Spartinivicinus poritis: one gene and its partner. The protein of the gene in region 2 interacts with the protein of the main gene of each other region in a pairwise test. Links are inferred from orthologs where the notes say so. Each region holds a gene or a part of one and is shown on either strand. Other genes may lie near its edges. The genes, in order: ORQ98_RS00555 and ORQ98_RS01375.

Evidence for each region.
Region 1: the proteins of ORQ98_RS01375 (region 2) and ORQ98_RS00555 interact in binary tests that used the Escherichia coli proteins (3 or more experiments, as listed by UniProt). The link is inferred for Spartinivicinus poritis from one-to-one orthologs.

The regions. Positions count from the first base shown.
Region 1 is NZ_JAPMOU010000001.1:118,106-126,011, reverse strand. The notes cover bases 2,632-5,522. They hold ORQ98_RS00555 (sigma-E factor negative regulatory protein), read left to right. Parts: upstream 2,632-3,686; coding sequence 3,687-4,358; downstream 4,359-5,522. Other genes in these bases: ORQ98_RS00545 (SoxR reducing system RseC family protein), read left to right, coding at 5,480-5,522; ORQ98_RS00550 (MucB/RseB C-terminal domain-containing protein), read left to right, coding at 4,360-5,388; rpoE (RNA polymerase sigma factor RpoE), read left to right, coding at 2,998-3,582. Also shown: ORQ98_RS00575 (FAD assembly factor SdhE), read left to right, coding at 73-330; ORQ98_RS00570 (protein YgfX), read left to right, coding at 337-792; nadB (L-aspartate oxidase), read right to left, coding at 853-2,463; more of ORQ98_RS00545, read left to right, coding at 5,523-5,965; ORQ98_RS00540 (DegQ family serine endoprotease), read left to right, coding at 6,026-7,432; lepA (translation elongation factor 4), read left to right, coding at 7,629-7,906. UniProt on the Escherichia coli protein: An anti-sigma factor for extracytoplasmic function (ECF) sigma factor sigma-E (RpoE). ECF sigma factors are held in an inactive form by an anti-sigma factor until released by regulated intramembrane proteolysis (RIP).
Region 2 is NZ_JAPMOU010000001.1:316,298-324,270, reverse strand. Bases 4,845-7,802 are described here. They hold ORQ98_RS01375 (S1C family serine protease), read right to left. Parts: upstream 6,963-7,802; coding sequence 5,727-6,962; downstream 4,845-5,726. Other genes in these bases: ORQ98_RS01370 (Nif3-like dinuclear metal center hexameric protein), read left to right, coding at 7,109-7,802; hisC (histidinol-phosphate transaminase), read left to right, coding at 4,845-5,677. Outside these bases: ORQ98_RS01410 (MlaC/ttg2D family ABC transporter substrate-binding protein), read left to right, coding at 1-357; ORQ98_RS01405 (STAS domain-containing protein), read left to right, coding at 357-665; ORQ98_RS01400 (BolA family protein), read left to right, coding at 979-1,218; murA (UDP-N-acetylglucosamine 1-carboxyvinyltransferase), read left to right, coding at 1,280-2,542; hisG (ATP phosphoribosyltransferase), read left to right, coding at 2,561-3,205; hisD (histidinol dehydrogenase), read left to right, coding at 3,249-4,571; more of hisC, read left to right, coding at 4,574-4,844; more of ORQ98_RS01370, read left to right, coding at 7,803-7,870. UniProt on the Escherichia coli protein: A site-1 protease (S1P) that cleaves the peptide bond between 'Val-148' and 'Ser-149' in RseA. Part of a regulated intramembrane proteolysis (RIP) cascade.

The DNA of each region.
Region 1 (7,906 bases), 200 kb from region 2 along the record:
TGTTGAGGAAGCATATAATGCTAGGGCTAGGGAGTGGAACAGACCCTTATCTCAAAGTAGTAGAGGCTTGTTATGAAATCACAAACTGAACTCAATCGGTTATTTTGGCATAGTCGGCGCGGTATGCTGGAGTTGGATGTACTATTAGTGCCTTTTTTAAAGGAAGCTTATCCGCAGTTGAGCCCTGAAGATCAAGCCCGTTATGAAAAGCTACTGAGTTGTGAGGATCAAGATATGTTTGGCTGGTTTATGCAAAAAAGTCGCCCAGAAGACCCTGACCTAGCTCGTATTGTTGATATTATTTTGGATCGAGTGCAACCAAAGGAGTAGCGCTAAATTAATGGTCACCAACTTAAGTTAAAAATCAGTTCTTCTAAGGCGCTTTGTATTTACCTTACTAGTTTATATTTAGGGTTGGCAGTATTACTTTGTTGGCTGGTAAATATACACTGGGCACTTAAGTTAACTACGGTTGGTGGCCTACTGGCTTTTGGTTGTTATCAAACTTTGTTGTATGGATTAAAAAAGCTGCCAGGTAGCATTATTGAGCTTAGGCGGTTGAGTCAAACTCAGTGGCAGTTACTAACCAACCAGCAAGTTACTTTTCAGGGTGAGCTAGCAAATGACTGTTTTATCACTGTGCCCTTAACGATTGTTCGGATTAAAGTAGGCCAGTTGTCACGATACTCGCTGGTGATTACCCCCGACTCTGTTGATAAAGAAGCCTACCGTCAATTGCGAGTAATTTTAAGCCACGACTTTGCCACTGAGCCAGAAAACCCTATTCTTTAAAACCTAGCTTTGCAAAAGTCTCTCTTGTTGCAATTAGGTACAACTTTCTGTTGCTTACCGTTAGAAGTTCGCACCTAGAAAATTTTCAGGGATTAAGATAGTGTCAGTAGCAACGGGTAATTGCTCTGGATAGTCAAGGGTATAATGCAAACCACGACTCTCTTTTCGTTGCAAGGCAGACTGGATAATTAAGTCTGCAACGACAGCCAGGTTACGCAACTCAATTAAGTCATTACTGACTTTATAGTTGCTGTAAAATTCATAAATCTCTTGTTGTAAAAGGTCAATACGGTGTTTGGCACGCTGTAAGCGCTTATTGGTTCTGACGATGCCTACATAGTCCCACATGAACCGTCTTAACTCTTCCCAGTTGTGGGCAATAATAATGTCTTCATCTGAGTCAGTGACCTGACTCTCATCCCATGCTGGTACAGCTGGTGTTGTCTGGGTGTTTGGCAGTTTTGCTAAAATGTTTATTGCAGCAGAGCGGCCATAAACAATACATTCTAATAATGAATTACTGGCTAATCGGTTGGCTCCGTGTAAGCCTGTAAAGCTGGCTTCTCCAATAGCGTAAAGGTTGGGAATATCTGTTTGGCCATGCTGATCAACTAAAACTCCCCCACAAGTGTAGTGAGCGGCAGGCACTACTGGAATAGGTTCTTTGGTGATATCAATACCAAAGCTGGCACAGTGCTGTAATATGGTGGGAAAATGCTGCTCAATAAATTTGGCAGGCTTATGACTAATGTCTAAAAATACACAGTCTAAACCCAAGCGTTTCATTTCATGGTCAATGCCTCGTGCCACAATATCGCGAGGAGCTAATTCACCACGAGGATCAAACTGATCCATAAAGCGCTGGCCATTGGGTAATAGTAATTTGCCACCTTCTCCTCTAACGGCTTCAGAAATTAAAAATGACTTGGCATGGGGATGAAATAAACAAGTAGGGTGAAACTGATTGAACTCCATATTGGCTACTCGGCAACCTGCTCGCCAAGCCATCGCAATGCCATCTCCTGAAGCACCATCCTGATTACTCGTATATAGATAAACTTTGCTGGCACCACCTGTCGCAATGACAGTGAACTTAGTTTGAAATAGCTCTACTTGATCAGTGCTAAGGTTCAGTACGTAAGCACCTATACAACAGTTGTGAGCATGACCAAATTTTTGGCTATTAATCAAGTCAATGGCAACACGTTGGTCAAATAGAGTGATATTAGGATGAGCCTGTGCTTTTTCTATAAGTGTTTCAAAAATTGCTTGGCCAGTGGCATCGGCTGCATGGATAACTCGGCGATGGCTATGACCACCTTCTTTAGTAAGGTGAAAGCCATTGTTACTTTTTCTGTCTTTGGTAAAAGGCACGCCACTATTAATCAGCCATTGGATGCTTTCTTGGCTGTGACTAACGGTATATTTCACTGCATCTGCGTGGCAAAGACCCGCTCCAGCCTTTTCAGTATCGTTAATATGCGCTTCTATGGTATCGTCACTGTCAATTACAGCGGCAACACCTCCTTGGGCCCAATAAGTTGAGCCAGCAGCCAGGTCGGCTTTGCTTAATACGGCTACACTGGACTGTTCAGCAAGGTGAAGCGCTAACGTCAGACCTGCTGCACCGCTTCCGATAATGAGGACATCAAAATGATGGGCTGTTTTCATAGGGTGGGAGCTAATCAATGGGCATTTAACAAAAAACGCTAGTATAACTGCATACCCTTTATGGCGGCTAGCATGATTACGACACTAAAACTGTTAATTAAATAACGAGACTGCTGTGGCGCTAATCAACCAATTTTGTGAAAAGGCTTAAGGTTCTGGAAGGAACTTAAGGCGATTGAGTGAATCAATTATCCGTCAGGAAATAGAAAGTTGTTTTCTATTAATAGACTACAACTGTTGTTAGTTTGGCTGAGGTACAACTAGCTTGATAGCTAATCAGCAGTTAGGCAGACAGATAATACAGATAACTAAGGCATTTTTAGGTAGTTTAAGAAGGCAGTTGAGTAAAGTTAATTGGGTAAGTTGGTTTATTAAATCCTGCGGGGCATGATTAGATGACTTATCCTAAAAAAGCAGAGAACTTTTGTTATTGAGTATGGTCTACACAACAGAACAAAATGTGATGCTTCGGCAACTCCCACGGGGCTTTCAGCTGCAACTGCAGCCTTTAGCCATTGAGCGGGGGAGGTGGCGATGGTAAGTACGCAAGACTCGGATCAACGATTAGTTGAGCGAGTGCAACAGGGGGATAAGCGTGCTTTTGATATGTTGGTAATGAAGTACCAACACAAAATCCTGGGACTTGTTAGTCGTTATATTCATGATCATCAGGAAGTTCAGGATGTTGCTCAAGAAGCGTTTATCAAAGCTTATCGAGCACTTGATAAATTCAGAGGAGATAGCGCATTTTATACCTGGTTGTATCGAATTGCGATAAATACAGCAAAGAATCACTTAGTATCCAAGGGGCGACGCCCACCTGATACTGATGTTGATACAGAGGATGCTGAGTATTTTGAAGGGCAAAATCCTCTTAAAGATATTGAATCACCAGAAAATCGGCTTTTTCGTGATGAAGTAGAAAAAGTGGTCTACAAGGCAATTGCGGGCTTGCCTGATGACCTAAGAACAGCGGTGACATTACGAGAATTTGATGGCTTAAGTTATGAAGAAATTGCTGAGGTTATGCAATGTCCCGTTGGGACAGTGCGGTCACGAATTTTTCGTGCAAGGGAAGCAATTGATAAACAAATTAGGCCATTAGTTAACCAAGCTTAATGATTTAATAATTGGTTTGAGATTATTGAAGTTAAGCTATTTAAAGTTAGGCATGAAAGAGAAAGAAATGCGACAAAAATATAGCTATTCTTGTGAGGTGCCTCATGAATCAAGATGAACGTTTGTGCGAGTCATTGTCCGCATTCATCGATGGTGAGGCCAGTGAGTTAGAAATACACCGACTACTTAAACAGTCGCAAGAGAATGATGCGGTTAGACAAACATCATTTCGGTATCACCTGATTGGTGAGGCCATGCGACATGAAACGCATCAGTTTTCCTCCATTGATATTTCCTCTGCAGTGAGTGCTTCGATAAAGGAGGAGCCAGCGTTACAAGTTAGCTCTGTGAATGGAGCTGAAAAAACAGTGGTGGGGCGCTGGTTGCAGCCTTTAGCTAGTGTTGCTGTTGCAGCATCTGTTGCTTTTGCTGTAGTAGTAGGGGTGCAGGTATTTCAGGCTGAGCAATTAGAACAGCCAGGACAACCGCTTGCTGTTACTGATCAAGAAAGAGCAGCTGAAACTAATGCAAAATACACAGCACCTGCTTTTAATTCTGGGCCACAATTAGCATCATCGCCGCAAGTAGCAACTCCTGTCTCGGCTGTTCGACAGTCTTCTGTGAATTCGCCTCGGCTATTTCCTCAGCAGACAATTGACCAAGCAACGCAAACTCGCATTCAGTCTTATTTGATACAGCATGCTGAGCACTCGACTCTTACTAATGGTCAAGGTATTTTACCGTTTGCCCGGGTAGATAAATTTGAGACTCAGTAGTATGAAAAAGCGGTGTTGGAGTCGAGCTACCTCGTGGCTAGCTTTTTCATTATTGATTGGATCAAGTGGCAATATTTTAGCAGAAACCGGCCTGTCAGCTGCACAATGGTTGACAGGAATGACTAAGGCCTTTCGTGAATTAAATTATGAAGGCCAGTTTATTTATCAGCACAGCCAAGGCTTAAATAGTATTGCTATTACTCATTCTGTCACTGATGGCCAAGAAAGAGAGCGGTTGGTATTTTTAGATGGACCTAAGCGAGAGGTTGTGCGAGATGGTAACAAGGTAGTTTGTATAAATGCTGATAATGAAGTGATTCGCTTTGAGCGTGGTGACTCTCCATTAGCATTTGGCAGGGTTCTTAGTGAAAATCCAGGCAAACTAGCGGAACATTATAGTTTAAAAGTAGCAGGTAAAGGTCGAGTAGCAGGCCGAGAGGCGGTTGTTGTTTTAGTTCAGCCAAAGGATGAGTTTCGGTATGGCTATGAAATATGGTTGGATGAGGCCTCATCTTTGTTGTTAAAACTGGTCTTGCTTAACCGAAAAGGGGAAATGCTAGAACGACTCCAGTTTACTTCCCTTGAAGTGGGGCATGAAATACCTGAAACCAAGCTGGTTGCTTCGTTAAAAGGGTCTGTTAAATCAGAAAAAGTCATCGTATCCAAAGCTTACAATAAAGCTAATGACAAGCCAGGCGATAATGAAAGCTGGTATGTGAATTGGGTTCCTCCAGGGTTTGAGCTATTTCGTCGCAATCAACAGCATAGCCCTGTAACCAAAAAAGCAGTTGAGTCATTGATGTATACTGATGGTCTTGCAGGGTTCTCTGTCTTTGTAGAGGCAAAACCTACAAATGCTGTATCAGTCATTAAGCGAGAAGGTGCGATTACCGCGTTTACTAAAGTACTGTCATTTGAGCAAGGTGAGTTTTTAATTACAGTAGTAGGCGAGCTTCCTTTAGCAGCAGCTGAACGCATTGCAATGTCAGTAAAGTTGCAGAAAGGCAGTGCTGTTTCTATAAGCCAGTAGCCGTCTAAGCTTAATAACAAGTTATGTATAACTAGCTTTAGCAGCAACTGGGCTATTATTATAGGTTGAAATACAGTTGGTTTAGTTATTAATGGTTGAAGAGCACGGAATTGTAACAGCTATTGATAAAAATGGTGGTGCTTGGGTAGAAACCCAACAGCAGTCAGTATGTGGTCAGTGTGCCGCAAATAAGGGCTGTGGTCATAAGCTGTTAAATAAACTACCGTCATCTAGAAAGACTGCTTCTGCTTCCTCTATTAAAGTGAGAAGCGAACATTCCCTGCAAGTGGGCGACACGGTTGTTATTGGAATACCTGAAAATACTTTAGTCAAGGGTTCATTATTGGTTTATTTATTGCCTTTGATATTTATGTTATTTACCTGCTGGCTACTGAAGTGGCAAGGTTTTCAGGAACAGGTCACTATACTTTTTGGTTTTATCAGTTTGTTTCTGAGTTTTTATTTGTTACGAAAAATTATTAATAAAACATCTTTTCAACAATCACTGGAGCCCTCAGTGCTAAAGGTTTTAGTGCCTATTCAAGACGCTGAAAGCCCAATAGTGACTTCCTTATAAAGCTAACACTTTAAGACATTAGGTTAATAACAAACTCTTAGCGAAGGGATTAAATTTTTTATGAAAGTGAGATCTTGGCTTAAACAATCAACTGCAATTTTTGCATTGTTTATGACGGTTCAACTAACTGCTTATGCAAAGTCTTTACCTGAGTTTACGGAGTTAGTAGAAGAGGCTTCTCCTGCGGTAGTTAATATTAGTACGCTGCAGCTGCCGAAACAGAACCGAATGAATCGCTACTATTTTCCTGATGATGAAATACCTGATATTTTTCAAGAGTTTTTTGGTCGACCTCATCCTCAGCGCCCAGCTCCAGGTGGAAAGCCAAGACCGCAGTCGTTGGGGTCTGGGTTTATTATCTCAGAAGATGGCTACATTTTAACAAATAATCATGTGGTCAAAGGGGCTGATCAAATTATTGTTCGCCTGAGTGATCGCAGGGAACTAGAAGCAAAGCTGATTGGAGCAGATAAGCGTTCTGACTTGGCACTACTTAAAATTAAGGCTAAAAACTTACCAACCGTTGAACTGGGTACAACTGATAACTTAAAACCAGGGCAGTGGGTGGTTGCTATCGGCTCACCTTTTGGGTTTGACTACTCAGTAACCGCAGGGATTATCAGCGCTATTAATCGTAGTTTGCCAAGTGAAAACTATGTGCCTTTTATCCAAACAGACGTTGCTATTAACCCAGGTAATTCAGGTGGGCCTTTATTTGATATGGATGGTAAAGTAATTGGAGTGAATTCGCAGATATTTACCCGCTCTGGTGGATTCATGGGACTTTCATTTGCCATCCCCATTGATGTTGTAATGAATGTGGTGTCTCAGCTAAAAGATAAAGGTTATGTGAGCCGTGGCTGGCTAGGTGTTTATATTCAGGATGTAAATAAAGACTTGGCTGAGTCATTTGGTTTAGATAAGCCCCATGGCGCCCTTGTCGCTGAAGTTTTACCAGAAGGTCCTGCTGATGAGGCAGGGTTTAAACCAGGGGATATCATTACCCAGTTTGCTGAAAGAGAAATTGATGTGTCAGCTGATCTACCTCATGCGGTAGGCCAAACACCAGTAGGTAAAAAAGTGCCTGTTGAAGTGGTTCGCCAGGGTAAAGAGATTACGCTGGATGTTACTATTGGTGAGTTACCAGATGAAAAAGGGAAAACTCGTACTTCAGCACCAACCAAGTCAGGTAATCGGTTAGGCTTACAGGTGGAAGATCTGACTGATGAGCAAAAACGTAGATATGAAGTAAGTAATGGAGTCATTGTTACTGGCGTATTAGTTGGACCTGCTAGCTCAGTGGGTATCCGTCGGGGAGATATCATTACTGATCTCCACAACCAACCAGTAAATTCAGTACGTGACTTTAAACAGATAATGGCTAAGCTGCCTACTAACCGCTCAGTCTCAATGCGGCTGGTAAGAAATGCTCGGCCAGGCTATATCACTTTTAAATTAACAGAGTAGGTATTAGCTAATTATGTCAGGGCAAAATCTCTTGCCCTGGCAGACTATATCTCTTGCTGTTACATGACAGCCCTGCCACTAATGGGCTAAACTACCCGCCAAATTAACCGCTGAGCAATCGGCTTTGTCTGTTATAACTACTTAGTAATGCAGCCTGTTCCAGGATGCATCATTAGCATTATGTGTAGATTACATCGTGAGTGATTTAAGTCATATTCGTAACTTTTCTATTATTGCCCATATCGACCATGGAAAATCCACCATAGCCGATCGTTTTATCCAGCTTTGTGGAGGGCTTACTGAGCGAGAAATGGCTGAGCAAGTGCTTGATTCAATGGATTTGGAGCGTGAGCGAGGCATTACCATTAAAGCACAAAGTGTCACATTGTCTTATCAGGCAAAGGATGGCAAGGCTTATCAGCTGAACTTTATTGATACACCAGGCCATGTTGACTTCACTTATGAGGTTTCTCG
Region 2 (7,973 bases):
GAAGCATTTAAAATGAGCATGGTCGAGTTTTATGGTAAGGCACTGCTGAAGTATGACAATGAAAAAATAGAAGTACACCCGGTAAATAAAGCGACTCTCAAGAAAAAGAGGGTGCCTGTCAACATGACAATTCATGCTGCAGATGGAGTCACTTATCCACTGACTTACACTATGTTCAAAGACAAAAAGGTTGATCAGTGGAAAATGCGCAATGTGATTGTCAATGGCATTAACATTGGAAAACTATTCAGAACTCAATTTTCTGAAGCGATGCAGCAGAATAAAGGTGATTTGCAGCAAGTTATCAATAACTGGACTGACATTATGAAAGCTGCAAATGAAAAGGGTAAGTCTTAGTGGTTGACGGTGAAGTGCTTTCAACCGCTCCTGGTCAGTTAAAGCTGGTCGGGAGTGTTACCTTTAGGGCTGCAGCAACCATTGAGCAGCAAGGGCGTGAGCTATTAATTAAACAGGCTGGTAACTGTACAGTAGATTTGTCTGAGGTCAGAGAAGCAGGCAGTGCGGCCTTATCAGTGTTACTTTCCTGGATGCGTCAAGCCCATCACCTTTCAATAAACTTATCGATTGTCAATATGCCTACTGATCTCTATGACTTAGCTAGGGTCAGTGGCTTGGATACTGTGCTGCCAATTCAGCAGGCATAGTAGGCCCGTGCCTTATCACACAGCATTTTGAAGTGAAATTGGAGCCTTCAGCAATGGAGGCTTATCTAAAGCTTTTAACAGCCTTTCTTGCTTTGCCCTAAACCCTTCCTATTTTGGCACCAAAATAGGAAAAGGCTTCCAAAAAGGTGTGTCAGTTTTCGCCTTTTTGCTTGTTTTTATATATCATAACCGCCCTTTCTTGAAGCAGTAACTTCATAGCAGATTATTATTTAAACATACTGATATTTAAATATTTAGAAAGCACCCTGGTATAACCTTTACTTTAAGGGTGCTCAGGATCAGGAGAAGACAAGTGCAGGCATTAGAAGTTAAGCAGCTATTAGAGTCAACTTTGCCCAATACTGAAGTTGTGGTGGCAGGTGAAGGCTGTAACTTTCAATTAACATTAGTTAGTGATGAACTAATGGCACTTTCCCCTGTAAAGCGCCAACAGCAAGTTTATGCACTTTTAAATGAGGCTATTACCTCTGGTGCAATTCATGCAGTGACTATGAAGTTTTGTAGTGTGGCTGACTGGCAAGCTCAGGCTTGATAAACCAGTAGAACAACATAGCCTGACTATTTATTGAAGTAACAAATTAACGGGAGCGTGCATGGATAAACTGATTATTTCCGGTGGAGTAAAACTTGATGGTGAAATTCGAATTTCAGGTGCAAAAAATGCTGCACTACCCATCTTAGCTGCTACGCTCCTGGCTGATGAGCCTGTCACTGTTTGTAATTTACCCCACTTGAATGACATTACCACTATGATTGAGCTGTTTGGCCGCATGGGGGTCGAGCTAGTGATTGATGAAAAGCTCAATGTGGAAGTGCACGCCAATACAATTAAAAGTCTTCATGCTCCCTATGAATTAGTTAAAACCATGCGTGCTTCGATTTTGGTTTTAGGGCCAATGGTCGCCCACTTTGGTCGCGCTGAAGTGGCTTTGCCTGGTGGTTGTGCTATTGGAAGTAGACCCGTTGATTTGCATATCCGTGGCTTGGAAGCAATGGGTGCTGACATTAAAGTTGAAGATGGCTATATCAAAGCGAGTGTTGATGGGCGCTTGAAAGGAGCCAAAATATTTCTTGATACGGTTACAGTAACTGGTACTGAAAACCTGTTGATGGCTGCCTGCTTAGCAGATGGAGAAACTATCATTGAAAATGCTGCCAGGGAGCCTGAAGTAGTTGATCTAGCCCACTGCTTGATAAAAATGGGGGCCAAAATTACTGGCCATGGTACTGACACTATTCGAATACAAGGTGTAGAGAGACTATCTGGTTGTCACTACTCGGTGCTACCAGACCGGATTGAAACGGGTACCTATTTAATTGCAGCTGCTGCAACTGGTGGGCGGATCAAAGTTAAAGATACTGCTCCTGATACTCTTGATGCTGTACTTGTAAAACTAAAGGAAGCAGGGGCTCATTTAGAAGTGGGTGAAGACTGGATTGAGCTGGATATGAAAGGTCAGCGTCCCCAAGCTGTCAGTTTAAAAACAGCTCCATATCCCGCTTTTCCAACTGATATGCAAGCACAGTTTACGGCTATGAATGCGGTAGCAGAAGGCACTGGCCGTATCACCGAAACCATTTTTGAAAACCGTTTTATGCATGCTTTAGAAATGATTCGAATGGGTGCAGATATGGTAGTAGAAGGCAATACAGTGATTGTGACAGGTGTCCCTCACTTAAAAGCTGCCCCAGTAATGGCGACTGACTTACGGGCATCGGCTAGCTTGGTTATTGCTGGTTTGGTTGCAGAAGGTGACACGGTAGTTGATCGCATTTACCATATTGACCGAGGTTATGAGTGTATAGAAGAAAAACTTCAATTATTGGGCGCTAAGATAAGGCGGACACCTTCCTAACGTAGTCGAAACCAAGGCATGAAACAATCAATTATGATCGCCCTTTCTAAAGGGCGAATTTTAAAAGAAACCTTACCCCTATTAAAACAAGCTGGTATAGAGCCTACCGAAGACCTTAATAGTCGCAAGCTGATTTTTCCTACCAACCATTCTCATATTAATTTACTTATTGTTCGTGCTACTGATGTGCCCACTTATGTAGAGTATGGCGCTGCTGATCTGGGGGTATCAGGCAAAGATGTGTTGCTTGAGCATGGTAGTCAGGCCTTGTATGAGCCTCTCGATTTAAAAATTGCCCAATGCAAGCTAATGACGGCAGGACCAGTGGGGCGAGAGCCTAGGCCAGGTCGGCTTAAAGTGGCGACTAAGTTTGTCAATATTGCCAAGCGCTATTATGCCGAGCAGGGTAAGCAGGTGGATATTATCAAGCTATATGGCTCTATGGAGCTGGCTCCTTTGGTTGGTTTGGCAGATAAGATTATTGATGTGGTTGATACGGGTAACACACTCAGGGCTAATGGCTTAGAGCCACAGGAATTAATAGCTCATATCAGCTCTCGGTTAGTAGTTAATAAAGCAGCCATGAAAGTGAAGCACCACGAGTTAAAGGAAATAATAGATGGACTTAAACAAGCTGTACTAAACACAAGTAATAACCAATAAATTAGTATTACAAGCAGTACCATTTATATAAGAGGTTCCAACAGTGTCTGGTGTGTCTATTACCCGGTTAAATTCATCGGCTGAGTCGTTTAACCAGCAGTTAGACGAGTTGCTTAAGTGGGAAGCCGTTTCTGACCTGAATGTTAATCAAACCGTCGCAGAAATTATCAATCAGATCAGACAGCATGGAGATGAGGCATTAATAAAGTATACCAATCAATTTGATCGTCTCTCAGTTGACTCAGTGGAGGAGTTAGCTATCTCTCCCGAAGCGTTACAAGCGGCGTTAGAGCAAATATCTTTTGAGCAAAAACAAGCACTAACAGAGGCTGCGAGCCGAATTCGCCAATATCATGAAGAACAGAAGAGCTGCTCTTGGCAATACGCTGAACTAGACGGCACTATTCTTGGCCAGCAGGTAATGCCCTTAGATCGAGTGGGGGTCTATGTACCAGGAGGTAAAGCGGCTTATCCTTCTTCAGTACTGATGAATGTGATTCCTGCCAAAGTTGCAGGAGTAAAAGAAGTAATCATGGTGGTGCCGACTCCCGATGACCAAGTCAATGCACTGGTTTTAGCCGCTGCTGCAATTGCTGGGGTAGATAAGGTATTTCGAGTGGGAGGTGCACAGGCGGTAGCTGCCCTAGCGTATGGCACTGCAACTATCCCCAGCGTCGACAAGATAGTAGGGCCTGGCAATATTTATGTAGCAACAGCAAAGCGAATGGTCTTTGGTCAGGTTGGTATCGACATGATTGCTGGGCCATCTGAGATTCTGGTGGTGTGTGATGGCAAAACCAACCCAGATTGGATTGCAATGGATTTGTTTTCCCAAGCGGAACATGATGAAGATGCTCAAGCGATTTTAATTTCACCTGACAGCAGCTATTTAGAGGCAGTTGAAAGTAGCATCAATAAGCTGTTACCTGAAATGGAGCGGGCAGAGATTATTCGTCAGTCGCTATCTTGTCGAGGCGCTTTAATTCAGGTTGCTGATATCGATGAAGCTATTGAGATTACTAATCGTATTGCGCCTGAGCACTTGGAACTATCAATTGAAAACCCTGAACAATACCTGCCTGTAATTCGTCATGCTGGGGCAATTTTCATGGGCCGACATACCCCTGAAGCACTGGGTGATTACTGTGCAGGTCCAAATCACGTGTTGCCTACCTCTGGTACTGCACGCTTCTCATCTCCATTAGGTGTTTACGACTTTGAGAAGCGTTCTTCTATTATTAACTTTAGTGCTAAGGGTGCGACAAAAGCTGGTCTAGTGGCTTCAGTACTGGCTAGAGGAGAAGGGTTAACTGCTCATGCGCGTTCTGCTGAGTTTCGGATCGACAAGCAGAGCATGGGAGAATAAGTATGCCACAAAAAGAACTTGATCAGGCTGTCCAGGCACGAGTAGAAAAGTGGGTTCGTTCTGATATTCAGTCGCTTAAAGCTTACCAGGTTGCTGATGCTTCAGGGCTAATCAAGCTTGATGCAATGGAGAACCCCTATACCTGGGAGGAAGAACTAAAGCAGCAGTGGCTAGCGGAAATGCAACAACAGTCGCTAAATCGCTATCCAGATCCATCGGGAAAAAGTGTTGTTGCTGGATTAAAGGAAGTATTTGGGATAGATCAGCGTTATGACGTGCTGTTAGGTAACGGCTCAGATGAACTGATTCAAATCATTATTGCAGCGTTGGCTGCTGATAACTTAACAGTGTTGTCACCTGAGCCCAGTTTCGTTATGTACGAGATGATCGCCAAGTTCCTTAGGGTCAACTATGTGGGCGTCCCACTGGGTAATGACTTTACGTTGGATTTGACAGCAATGTTGGATGCAATCGAAGCTCATCAGCCTGGCGTAGTTTTCCTAGCCCAGCCCAATAACCCAACAGGTAATTTATTTGGTGAGGAAAAGGTACGTCGAATAATAGAAGCGTCACCTGGCTTGGTAGTGGTTGATGAAGCTTATTTGGCTTTTGCTGAGAGCAATGCTCTAACACTGCTAGCAGACTATAGCAACCTGGTGGTCATGCGTACATTATCCAAAGTAGGCTTAGCTGGTTTAAGGCTGGGCTTTTTAGTGGGGCATCCTGGTTGGATCAATGAACTTAATAAAGTGAGGTTGCCTTACAATATTAATCAACTGACCCAGGTCAGTGCTCAGTTTGCGTTATTGCACTACAACCAGCTGGCTGAGCAAATAACCCAATTAGTGGTAGATCGCGAGCGGCTGTTTGAGTCTCTTCAGCAGCTTGAAGGAATTACCGTCTGGCCAAGCCAAGCCAATTTTCTGTTATTCCGAAGCCTTACAGTACCTGCTAAAGCGTTGCATCAAGCACTCATAAAAGAAGGTGTTTTAATTAAATGCCTTGATGGTGCTCACCCACTGCTTACTGGTTGCTTAAGAGTGACGGTAGGAGCACCTGCAGAAAATGAAGCTTTTCTTAAAGTACTATCTGCACTTTTGTCGTGATTATATACAAACTAATTAACCAATGAGGAGAACTCATTGGTTAATCTTTTTAGCGTCTTGGTTTTGTCCTAGGTTTTAAGCTTGGCCGCTGACCAATTACTGATTCAACAACAAGCTTTTGTCCATTTCTAATTGCCTTAATTACAACCTGTTCACCTGGTTGCATTAAAGCCACTTGCTGCATGACTTTGCGACCAGCTTTAGTTGACATGCCATTGATTTCAGTGATGATATCCCCTCGCTGCAAACCTGCTTGGTGTGCAGGCCCATTGCGATAAACACCAGTAATCAAAATACCATCTTTGTTTTTTAAGCCGAAAGCATCAGCGAGTTCTGGTGTTAGTGACTGAGCTTCAATACCGAGCCAGCCTCGAATGACTTTGCCATGCTTAACGATAGACAACATCACATCGCGAGCAATTTCAGAGGGGATAGCGAAGCCAATTCCTTGAGAGCCTCCTGACTTTGAAAATATTGCTGTATTTATACCAATCAAGTCACCAAAGGCATTAATCAGCGCACCACCTGAGTTACCTGGGTTAATAGCCGCATCAGTTTGAATAAAGTCTTCATACGTACTGAGGCGTAGTTTGTTTCTACCTGTAGCACTGATAATACCCATAGTGACGGTTTGTCCCACCCCAAATGGATTACCGATAGCTAGAACGACATCACCAATATCCGAATTTCTGGAGCGGGCTAGGGTGATAGCAGGTAAGTTCTTCATATCAATTTTTAATACAGCCAGATCTGTGTCTGGGTCGGTGCCTATCACTCGAGCACGGGTGTCTCTACCATCTTGTAAAGCGACAATAATTTCATCAGCACCTTGAATAACATGATTATTGGTAACCACATAGCCTTCTGGACTCATAATAACGCCGGAGCCTAAACTTGACTGCATCCGCTGATGGTTGGGCATTTGGTCATAACCAAAAAAGTCCCGAAAGAATGGATCATCAAAAATAGGGTGGCGATGTTCACGGATAATTTTAGTGGTATAGATATTGACTACTGCAGGCGCCGCTTTTTTTACTGCAAGATTATAAGACACTGGACCTGAGAGTGTTGAAGCCCTATCTGTTTTATGATTAGTCGAAGGTGCACGAGAGTTGTCACCAGTATAACTGGCTGGTGTGACTCCATCGCTATAATCAACTTGAGTCAAATGGGGAGTAGGTGTAGAAGATTTTCTGGTTAACTCAGGAAACTGCTGGAGAATTACCAATGCCAGCAGCACTCCAGATATAGTAGGCCAGGTAAGAAACTTGGTAAGTTTTTTCATGCATAACCCTATTTATGGATACACTTTATGCAGAACTAAGTAGTGTTGTCCTCAAGTTGTCTCGACTAAATGCCTTGCTATTATACGGGCTATTATCCTAGTGTGTCATCTCACATGTAATTTTGTTTGGAGGTAACTTTTATCCAATGGCTATATCTCGCCAATCATTGCTCGATTTTTTAGGTCAGACTTTAGAGTCCCAGTTGTTCAAAGACTACTGCCCAAATGGTCTTCAAGTAGAAGGAAAAGATCAAATTAAAACGATTGTTACAGGTGTAACAGCATCGTTAGCACTTATAAAAGCTGCTATAGAGAGGAATGCTGATGCCATAATTGTGCATCATGGCTATTTCTGGAAAGGGGAAGCGCCTGTTGTAACAGGGATGAAGAAGCGCAGGCTTGAGCTACTCCTTAAGCATGAAATTAACCTGTTAGCTTATCACTTACCATTAGATGCTCACTCAGAGTTGGGAAATAATGCTCAACTTGCAAAACTGCTCAATATTAAGCCTGAATCAGGTCTGGAGCAGGATAATCCAAGAAGCATCGGTTTGGTGGGGTGTTTAGCTGAGCCTCTGTCACTTGGTGAGTTGGGTGAGCAAATTCAGTTAACCCTTCGGCGTGAACCGCTGTTGATATCTGGAGGCGATCACTCAATACGGCGAATCGCTTGGTGTACGGGTGCTGCACAGGGCTTTATCGATCAAGCAATTGCCCATGGTGTTGATGCTTATTTAACGGGAGAGATATCAGAGCCTACTGTTCACACTGCCCGAGAGATGGGAGTTCATTTTATCGCGGCTGGGCATCATGCGACTGAGCGCTATGGGGTCAAAGCGCTGGGGGAGCATATTCAAGAGCAGTTTGGTATTAAGCATCACTTTATTGATATAGATAATCCTGTTTAATACAGCTCCTGTAGTAATGGACTAGGAGCCTGTCCGAGAATTGAGAACCTACTACGGAAAAGCTGATTTTGGCCCGATTTCTCCATAATTCTTGTTAAATATG